Regions from separate parts of the Paenibacillus segetis genome, predicted to be linked through region 2. Evidence: predicted binding sites of a transcription regulator. Region 2 holds the regulator's gene; the other holds the start of a gene.
What was found. The regulator CtsR, encoded in region 2, represses protease genes until heat stress. The targets are predictions, from matches to a motif close to ATGGTCAATAAAGGTCAAACA.
Positions count from the first base shown of each region.

Region 1: the regulator CtsR is predicted to act here: its motif matches at 1,709-1,729, upstream of clpP (ATP-dependent Clp endopeptidase proteolytic subunit ClpP).

Region 1 is NZ_BMFT01000004.1:64,994-70,595, reverse strand. Features, by position in the region: gene IEW05_RS21280 (sugar-binding transcriptional regulator) at 1-1,042, opposite strand, end outside; tRNA gene IEW05_RS21275 (tRNA-Arg) at 1,589-1,663, shown strand; gene clpP (ATP-dependent Clp endopeptidase proteolytic subunit ClpP) at 1,888-2,487, shown strand; gene ade (adenine deaminase) at 2,621-4,417, shown strand; gene IEW05_RS21260 (LacI family DNA-binding transcriptional regulator) at 4,484-5,584, opposite strand.
Region 2 is NZ_BMFT01000008.1:61,083-66,684, reverse strand. Features, by position in the region: gene IEW05_RS25110 (cache domain-containing sensor histidine kinase) at 1-1,549, shown strand, start outside; gene IEW05_RS25105 (response regulator) at 1,554-2,759, shown strand; gene IEW05_RS25100 (CtsR family transcriptional regulator) at 3,061-3,519, shown strand; gene mcsA (protein-arginine kinase activator protein McsA) at 3,558-4,082, shown strand; gene mcsB (protein-arginine kinase McsB) at 4,095-5,153, shown strand; gene clpC (ATP-dependent protease ATP-binding subunit ClpC) at 5,230-5,602, shown strand, end outside.

The sequences.
Region 1 (5,602 bases), on a different contig from region 2:
GTCTGTTCTTGTTCTCCAGTTCACTGACGATTTCCATCGCTGCTGCTTCATCAGTGACAAGAATGCCTTCATGACCGAACTTCAGTACGGCATGAATCGCCTTCGCTTTACTCTTGCCGCCTGCGATTCCAATAACGATGTCAGTCTTCATGATGTCTTCCAACCGGAGTCCCAGGGTCAGCATTTTGTGAACCACAACGCCTTCTTCGTCAAAATAGTAGCCAAATGATTCCGCCAAAGCGCCATCCTTCTGCAAATCCTCAACCATCGGCAACTCCATCTTACGACGTCGTGCCATTTCCATGGCGTCTCCGATACCGTGAACTACGATTCTAGCTTTACGGATCATGCCCACAATATCATGGATATTTGGATCGTGCACAAGCGACTGATAGGCTTCCTTCCCTAACAAATCGGGTACATGTAGCAGACTATAGCCTGCCCCAAGTCTCTTTGCCATTCCGGAAGCAATCGTGTTGGCCTGAATCTCAAGACTTTCGCCGAGTCCGCCTCTTGCCGGTACGAACCAGCTTTGTTTCAGCACTGCATTAGCCGAAGGTGTTAATTGTTCTGCGACCTCTGCCATTGTTGAACCGCCAGTAACGGCAACAACGTCACCATCTTGCATCACTCGTAATAGCGCCTTCGCTCCTGCCCGCCCAAGCTCACGCTTGATAAGTGGCGAAGTCTCACAATCACCTGCAATAACTACTACTTTCTGCAGGCCATAGGCCTTACGAATCTTCTCTTCCAAATTAGCCAGGCCAAAAATATCCTTCACTACCGGTTCCAGTTTCTCCAGCAGTGTCCTGCCCGAATCGCTGATTCTCATGCCTATATTCTCAATTTCAATCAGGCCTTGAGCCTTCAGGAGATCCGTTTCAGCACGTAACACACGTTCCGTCATGTTCAGTGAGGTTGCCAAAGTTCTACGGCCAATTACGTCAGATAACATGATCTGGTGAAGTATGGTGTACCTTTTCTTGAGAATTTCCATGAGATCAGGAAGAAGCTGCTGTTGCATTTCTAAAATATTACGCATGCCTTCAACTCCTGCAAGCTTCGTCTTCTCTCTGCTTCTCTTTATGGCCCTTAAATGTCCCGGGTAAACTTTTTAAGTCCCACTTACATTCTAACCAATTTTTCTCTCTGTTGCAAGTCTGACGTTCGTATAATTCACATTCTGCTTACCTCTTATACATCTAGATAAAGTTATTGCAGTTAGGGGCTGCTATATCTGCCCTGTCTTCCCCTCAACACTTCATTTTTTTATTTCTATTTCACTATGTTTAAGGCACTCTTTGCCTATAATCTAAAAGTTTAAAATATCCTTTTCTTCCAGCTTCCATGACCTTCCTGGGTTATTCACCCACATTAAACAAAAAGACAGCAATTGAATCATTACTATTATTATGAATGCGATCTGAGAGTAAAAAAATTTCTTCTATAAATATATTAAAAACACTCGTACTACAATTTCATCTCGTCATTCTTAACCTTTCCCTGTTTTTGTATAAGCTCTAACCTATAACTAACGCTTGCAATTTACATGTCAATATCATATAATCATTTTTGCTACTCTTCATTTGCGCCCGTGGTCCAATGGATATGACGCAGGCCTCCGAAGCCTGAGATCGAGGTCCGATTCCTCGCGGGCGCGCCATATTATTTAAACTACATCCCCGTTTAGGGGATTTTTATTACCCTTAGTTTGACTATCTTTGACTTTCTGTTTGAATTTGTTTATGATGAGGATAATATCAATCGATTTCGTCTATTATGAGATTGATGTGACTAATTCAATACGATATGGAGAGCAACAGGCGATTCTCCCATTTGAACAAATGGGCCTGCGATGCCTCATCCAAATTTAAGGAGGTTTTATCGGTGAGTTATATTCCAATGGTCGTCGAACAAAGTAACCGCGGGGAGCGCGCCTACGACATCTATTCCAGACTGCTTAAAGACCGAATCATATTCCTCGGCTCCCAGGTCAATGACGTAGTCGCTAACTCCATTATTGCTCAAATGCTATTCCTGGATGCGGAAGATCCGGGCAAAGATATCAGTCTCTATATCAACAGCCCTGGTGGCTCGATTACAGCCGGTATGGCTATCTACGACACCATGCAGTTCATTAAATCTGATGTATCCACAATTTGCGTGGGGCTCGCCGCTTCAATGGGAGCTTTCTTGCTAAATGCAGGTGCACCAGGCAAGCGTTATGCGCTGCCGAATAGTGAAATTATGATTCACCAACCACTCGGCGGAGCCGAAGGACAAGCGACAGATATTGAAATTCGTGCACGCCGCATCTTGAAGATGCGCGACAAGCTGAATCATATCTTGGCAGAGCGTACAGGACAGCCGTTGGAACGGATCGAGAAGGATACCGACCGCGACTACTTCATGAGTGCAGCAGAAGCAAAAGAGTACGGACTAGTAGACAAAGTTATTGAGAAGATCACTCCTCCACAAGGAGTATAAGGGATCTTAACCACATAAAGGCTGTCATCCAAGCAGGTGAAATATCTGCTTGGATGACAGCCTTTTGTTGAATTAATACGATATATACGTTAACCTTTATTAAATATTATTTACAGGAGGCCCTTTATAAATTATGAATGCACAGCAAAGAAAACCATTATATGACGTCAGTAACGTATTAGCTGATGTAGCTATAGGAAAAAGTAAAGCTGAACTCGTCATTAAGAACGGAACATTGGTTAACGTATACTCAGGTGAACTGTTGAGCCACATCGACGTAGCAGTAGCCCAAGGAAGAATTGCATTCGTCGGAGATGCCTCTCATACGATCGGAGATAATACTACTGTTATTGATGCATCTGGGCGCTTTATTGCCCCAGGCCTTATGGACGCCCATATGCATGTTGAGAGCACGATGCTTACCGTTACTGAATTCGCCAAAGCCGCGCTAGCTAAAGGTACAACTGCAATATTCATGGATCCGCACGAGATCGCTAACGTATTTGGGACCGAAGGTGTTAAATGGATGCACGAGGAAGGACGCGGACTCCCTCTTAAGGTATACACAACTTTCCCTTCTTGTGTCCCTGCCACAGACGACTTGGAAGATGCAGGAGCTACATTAGAAGTATCCGATATCACCGAAGGTATGACTTGGGACGGCGTTGAGGGTCTTGGTGAAGTAATGAACTTCCCCGGTGTAGTCTATGGCGATCCTAAAATGGCTGGAGAAATCGCAGCAACTCTGAAAGCAGGCAAGACCGTAACCGGACATTTTCCTGCTGAAGATGAGCCCATGTTGCAAGCGTATATCGCTAGTGGCGCAAGCTCATGTCATGAAACTGTAACCAAAGAACAGGCGTTACTTAAGCTTCGCTTAGGAATGCATCTTATGGTTCGTGAAGGCTCCGCTTGGCAAGACGTCAAGGAAGTCATCAAGGTTGTGACTGAGGATCATGTACGCTCCGACAACATCATGCTCGTAACAGATGATGCGTACCCACAAACACTGGTTGAAAAAGGCCACCTCAATCATGTTGTACACCGGACAATCGAGGAAGGCGTTGACCCCATTACCGCAATTCAAATGGGGACTATCAATACAGCTCGCTATTTCAAATTAGATGGCGACATTGGCGGTATAGCACCTGGTAAATGTGCCGACATCCTATTGATCGATGATCTACGCCAGATGGAACCCTCAACGGTTATCACGGATGGTGATGTTGTATTTGATCATGGCGAACTTAAAGCCCAGTTTCCAACCTACGTCTATCCCGATAAGGCCCTCGATTCCATTCATTTAGCACGGCCGCTTCAACCTTCTGACTTCCTGCTCTCCAGCGACATAGAACAAGGAGAAACAAAGGTTCATGTTATTGATGTTATCGAGAACAGTGCCCGGACAGTCAAGACGACTGCAACGCTTAAGGTATCTGGTGGGATCATTCAACCGGACCTTGAAGCAGATGTGATCCAATTGGCCTGCATAGAGCGTCATAAGGGAACGGGCGATATTTCACTAGCCTTCGCTAGAGGCTTCAAGCTTCAACGAGGAGCGGTTGCCTCAACCGTAGCTCATGATAGTCACAACCTGATCGTTATGGGGACAAATCCTGAAGATATGGCCTTTGCCGCCAATGAGCTCGCGAAGCTTGGTGGTGGGATGATCGTCGTTCTAGACGGTCAGATCCTCGCTGCAGTACCTATGGCCATCGCTGGTCTGATATCAGATCAGTCTTTGGAGACCGTTGTAGCACAGGTTAATCAATTAGAAGAAGCTTGGAGAACACTTGGTTGTTCCATGAACGCACCCTTCATGACCTTCTCACTGATCGCTCTGCCTGTCATTCCCGAAATCCGCATTTCAAACCGTGGGCTGGTTGATGTCACTCAATTCAAGCTCATTCCAGTTGAAATCACGGAATAACAACCAATCAAAAAACAAGCCCTGGGCAGTTGTCCTGGGCTTGTTTTTTCTTTGATTGCTAGAAATTCAATCTTTCGGATTTGAAGCTATAAATGAGGTTGAGTCTCCTATTTCCACAGAACAAGCAAGGCGAATATTCTCGGCTGGGCGATTTCTACGCTGAGCCCGCCATAATAGTTGCTCAAACGCTCTTGCGCCAATATTGCTGCCGTTTACCCTAACTGATGTCAGCTCATTACCGCCGCCGGATTCCTCTCCAGTACTCAGCAGATCAAAACCAGTTATCGATACATCTCTAGGTACCCTAAGACCTTGAGACAACAGCCATTTCTTTACCTGTCTAGCAACCAGATCGTTCGCACATACGAATGCACTCGGAAGCTCCGGCATGACTTCCAATGAACCACTAACCTCCTGAATATCGAAATAGTGCCCAGGTACAGGTGTTATAGCACAGCATGACTGTAACAGAGGTAAGTTAGCATGGATCAAAGCCCGCGTGAAACCAAACCATCGCTCATGAAATGAAAGGCAATTCTGGATATCACCAATGAATCCAATTCTGGTATGACCAAGAGAGATTAAATGGTTGGTAAGTTCGTATACACTTTGCTCACTCTCCATCATCACCGTATCACATATCATATCCTTCGTGTGGACATCAGCATGGCAATCTATCTGTACCGTTGGAAGACCTAACGCTGTTAAAACTTTGACATAATCCTTTGAAAATAACCCCGCGGCAATGATTCCATCGATTTCTCTTTGACCCAAAGAATGAGGAATCTTCAATTCCATACAATCTTGAGGTGAAATAAAGTGTAATACCATCGTGCAATCGTTCTGACTTGCTGCTTCTTCCACTCCTCTTAGCACATCTACCCAATATCCTTGCTGGGCCATCCCCCTATCCATAAGGAGAGCAATCGTTCGTAATGCCGCTGGAGATGCATCCGGCATACCGGATACCGCCTTAGCTTTAGAGCCATCAACACCAAGAGACATCTCTCTCCCATAGTGTTTATACCCAATTTCAGCAGCCACATTTAACACTCGTTCACGTGTCGAATCCGGTATTCCCTCATGCCCATTTAAGGCTTTGGAGACCGTGGTCCGTGACAATCCAAGGCGGTTGGCAATATCCAGCGAAGTCATTTTCCTTTTCACTATTTACAACTCCCAACA
Region 2 (5,602 bases):
TGCCTTTTCAGGAGAGCAGGAACGCTATAATACATTAAAGTTCCTTCAAGGCTTTACTACACTGCATTCCGAGATAGCGGGAATCATGATTGTTAATAACAATGGAGAATACATGAGCAACGAGATGTATGCCCGCTCAAGTCGAAATTTGACTAGTGAGAACTGGTACCAAGAGGCAGTCACGGCTAAGGGCATCTTCAAACTGATCGGACATCCCGTTAAAAGAAATGTAACGAGTCATGCCAACTATAAGGATGAAGAAGTTGTTTCTTTCGTGCGCGCAGTACTTGATCCAGAGACTCAAGCAGTACAGGGAGTGGTGCTTATCGATTTCAAATCGCGATTGATTGCTGAGATGGTTCGCGATGTGAGATTGGGTAAATCAGGGTATCTCATGGTTATTGACGACAAAGGTGACATGCTCTATGCGCCTAAAAATTCAATCGCGGATCAACTAGACCGAACGCGAATTTTAGCAGACACCGTGGGTGATTTTACAGAAAAAATAGATGATAAACCATTCCAATATATTTTTCAAAAGTCTTCTTTTACCGGTTGGACAACTGTAGGTGTATTTCCAATGCAAGAAACTGTGCAGGGAGTTCACGAGATTAATTTATATATTGTATCCTTTGTGTTCCTAGTCAGTATGCTGGGAATTGCGGCATCTTATTACTTGTCCTATTCGATATCTAGACCGATTTCTCAATTATCATCATTTATGCATAAAGTTGAAAGTGGAAATATGAGTATTCGATATAATGGCAAGCGCCGAGATGAAGTTGGAATGCTCGGGCACAGCTTCAACCAAATGCTTGCCCAAATAAAACGTTTACTTAGACAGGTAAGTGAGGAGCAACGCTTGAAGCGGGAAGCTGAACTACGAAGCTTGCAGGCTCATATCCAACCTCATTTTCTGTACAATACGCTGGATACGATCCAATGGTTGGCTAGAAAAGATGGTGCTTATGAGGCGACGGAAGTAGTGGAATCCTTGTCCCGTCTGTTTCGAATAGGACTTAGTAGGGGGAAGGAGATGATACCTCTCTCGGACGAATTCGAGCATATTCGTAGCTATCTAATGATCCAGAAGACACGCTATAAAGACAAGTTGAATTATGAAATTGATATAGAACCGAGCTTGATGAATCTGTTCGTGCTCAAGCTAATTTTGCAGCCGGTTGTGGAAAATGCAATCTATCATGGTATTAAGGAGCGCCGTGGACCTGGCCTCATATCAATTCGAGCAGTAGCAGATCAAGATATGGTTGTAATTACGATTGAAGATACTGGAAAAGGAATGGACGAGGACAAATTGAATAGCCTTCGCATGCAACTGGAGCAGGTTGGTCATTTAGATTATACACAGCCCATCCCCCAGGAAAAAGCGGAGGAAGACAACGGGGGTTCTAATAGCTATGGACTTAGGAATGTACAGGAGCGCATCCATTTAAGTTACGGTGCACCCTATGGAATTACAATTGAAAGTGTGATAAAGGTAGGGACTACCGTTACGATTCGTCATCCTATTATGCACCGAGAGGAGTAGAAGCATGGAGCAGAAGTGGAAAGTGATCATAGCTGATGATGAGTTCATTATTCGGGAAGGAATCAGAAGTTCGGTAGATTGGGACAGATTGAATCTGCAGGTGGTCGCTGAAGCAGAAGATGGAGAAGAAGCCCTGGAGTTGGCACTCCGTGAACAAGTGAATATCCTCATTGTGGATCTTAGCATGCCAATTATGGATGGTCTTACTCTGATCAGTGAGCTTCGCGAGCAGCTTCCTAACTGTAAAATAATCATAATTACGGGTCATGATGAATTTGCATACGCTAAAAGAGCGATCAAGCTCAAGGTAGACGATTACATTCTAAAGCCTGTAAATCCGGGACAGTTAATGGAGGTGCTTGCGGCAATCGCCAGGAGACTGGATTTGGATGCTACAAACGAAAAGATACTTGATATAGCTTCTAAACAGATCGATAAGAATGTATCGTTACTTCGCGAGCGGTTTTGCTTGGAATGGATTGAGGGAGATATTAGCGAAGATGAGATCGCTGGGCAATTAGCTTTCCTCCAAATGCCAGAGCAAACGCCTGAGTTGGTTGGAGTTATCCGTTGGCCGGAACAGTCCAAAGGAAAGGTGTTTTTATCTGAGAAGGATCGGCAACTGCTGCTGTTCGCGATTGAGAACGTAATTGAAGAGCTGATTGAAGCCGAAAATTATGTTCACTTCCGCGATCAAACTGGGATGATCGTCGTATTGGTTTGGGGGTGCAAGGATAGCATGATTGGTACCCGTATTGCGGAAGCTTGCCAGAAATATTTGAACTTGTCTGTACTCGTTAGCTTCCAGTTAAATGACGAGAATAATGATTTGCCAGATCTGTACACCGCAGCGAAGACAATGGTAAATCGGGAAGCGCGAATGTCCGACTTTGTTAGAAGAGCGCGGGATATTATTGAGGAGAGGTACAACGACCCCGAATTGACACTAGAGGGAGTAGCAGATGAACTGGGCGTATCGTCAGTCTATTTGAGCCGAATTTTCAAGCAAGAGTCAGGTCAATCTTTTATTGGTATGCTAACGCATGTTCGAATCAAAATGGCGATACGCATGCTCGCAGGGACGAAATTAACGATGCATGAAATTGCTGAAAAAACAGGTTATGATACTCAGCATTATTTCAGTACTTCTTTTAAAAAAGTGGTTGGAGTACCCCCTAATCATTATCGGAAAAGCATTATTGAAGGTTAATCTCACGTAACTCAAGTATTCAAACCCGCCCGAGAACACTTCATATTGGAGTGTTCTTTTGCAATTGAGGATACTATTGAAGATACTTCCCACTTGGAATCGGAATATTTTGTGCACAGCAGGTCACACTGAATTGTAGAGGTAAAACCTCTTGGCAAACAAAGAAATTATGTTATAATAAAAACAAGGTCAAAGAAAGTCAAAGTCAACAACCGGTAAATTATCTTGCCAAATGGATAATATATACCGGATATTTTCGTAAAAAATATCGGCTTGATGTTTGAGCAATGGAGGATGAGTGATGCGTAATATCTCCGATATTATTGAAAAATATCTCAAGAGTATTCTGCATGAAAGTCCAGAGGGAACGATAGAAATTCAGCGTAACGATCTGGCCGACCAGTTCTCTTGTGTGCCGTCTCAAATCAATTATGTCATCAGTACACGTTTTACGCTGGAAAAAGGCTATTTGGTTGAGAGCAAAAGGGGTGGTGGTGGTTATGTTCGTATCCGTCGGATCGAATTACCGGGTCCCACTACGCTGCATACCCACTTGCATCATACAATAGGTGATGAGATGGGGCAGACCGCAGCAGAAGGTTTGATATATCAGCTTGTGGAATCAAGGTTCTTAAGTAGCCGTGAAGCGGCCCTTATGCGAGCAGCTATATCAAGAGAAGTGCTAATGGTCCAGCTTCCCTATCGTGACCAGATCAGGGCAAGAATCATGAAGGCAATGCTGATCTCTTTGTTAGGCTAAGGAGTCCAACGATCCATCTAATGAAGGAGGGATACCCGATGCAATGTCAAGAATGCGGGAAACGTCCCGCGACACTGCACTTTACCAAAATTGTGAATGGGGAAAAAACAGAATTTCGTATTTGTGAAACCTGCGCAAGGGAGAAGGGTGAGATTATCCCAGGTACAACAGGTGGGTTTTCCATTCATAATTTGCTGTCTGGTTTTTTGGATTTCAACCCTGGAAGTCATAGTCACAACCCAAGTGCTAAAATACCTGAAAATCTACGTTGTGAAGAGTGTGGATTAACTTATTCACAATTTAGCAAAATTGGTCGCTTTGGATGTAGTTCATGTTATAAATATTTTAATGATCGATTAGACCCTTTATTTAAGCGGGTTCATGGGAATACAGTTCATGTAGGTAAAGTACCAAAACGGGCAGGAAATCATATTCAAGTAAAACGTAAGCTTGATGAGCTTCGTCAGAAATTGCAGGAGCGGATTCTTCAGGAAGAGTTCGAAGAGGCCGCTAGGCTGCGGGATGAGATTCGCGAGCTTGAGAAGACACTTTCCGCAGAGTAGGAGGAATAAGCGATGCCAAATCTCCGGTTTACAGAACAACCACTCAGTAAGTGGATGAGCAGTGGGGGTAAGGATTCCGATATTGTCATTAGCAGCCGGGTTCGGATTGCAAGAAACCTGCTCTATGCACCGTTTCCAATGTTGGCTACAAGTGAGCAGTCAGAAGATGTTCTTAAACGACTTGAAGATGTGCTAGATGACGAACGAATACAAGCCTTTGGTAAGCTATATCCTATTCTTCTTGAGGATTTGGACGATTTAGATAAAAAGATTCTGGTTGAGAAGCATTTGATTAGTCCTAGTCTCGCCAACGAATCAAAAAGCGGAGCTGTCTTTATAAGCGAAGACGAAAGCTTGAGCATTATGGTGAACGAGGAAGACCATTTACGAATTCAATGTCTATATCCCGGCTTTCAGGTACAGGAGGCATGGGAAAAAGCAACCTCGGTGGATGATATTTTTGAAGACCATGTGGATTATGCATTTGATGATAATCGTGGATTCCTTACCAGCTGCCCAACGAATGTTGGTACTGGGCTAAGAGCTTCCGTAATGATGCACTTGCCTGCGCTTGTGTTAACAGGTCAGATTAATCGCATCCTTTCGGCGGTATCTCAGGTTGGACTTACGGTCCGTGGGATTTATGGCGAAGGTAGCGAAGCCATGGGAAACTTGTTTCAAATTTCAAATCAGATTACACTAGGACAAAGTGAAGACGAGATTATTGAAAACTTATACAGTGTTGTTCTGCAGATCATTGATCATGAGAAGGCTGCGAGAGAGACATTGTTGAAGGAATCACACCTTAGAATGATGGATCGTGTGATGCGGTCTTACGGGATTTTATCTCATGCAGCCATAATGGAATCAAAAGAAGCGGCTCAACGTCTGTCTGATGTTCGTCTTGGTGTAGATTTGGGATTGATTGATTCGTTATCACCTCAAGTGCTTAATGAATTGAATGTGATGACACAACCAGGTTTTCTGCAAAAAATATATAGTGAGAACATGTCACCTGGAGAGCGGGATATGTATCGTGCCATGCTTATTCGTGACAAAATGGGTAAATAACGAAGAGGAACATCAGGGAGTATGCTTTTTGTTGTCCTAACGTAAGCAATAGAATAATCATGGAGGTGTAGGGGATATGATGTTTGGAAGATTTACAGAACGTGCGCAGAAGGTGTTGGCACTTGCTCAGGAAGAGGCTGTAAGACTAGGGCATAATAATATAGGTACTGAGCATATTTTACTCGGACTGATCCGTGAAGGAGAAGGTATTGCTGCTAAAGCTTTGATCGGTCTTGGTCTTGGATTAGAGAAAATTCAAGATGAAGTTGAAACACTGATCGGCCGCGGACAAGAGCAACCTACCAATATCGCTTATACACCACGTGCTAAGAAAGTTATTGAACTGTCAATGGATGAAGCTCGAAAACTTGGCCATACCTATGTCGGAACAGAGCATATCTTGCTTGGATTAATTCGTGAAGGTGAAGGTGTAGCTGCGCGTGTACTAA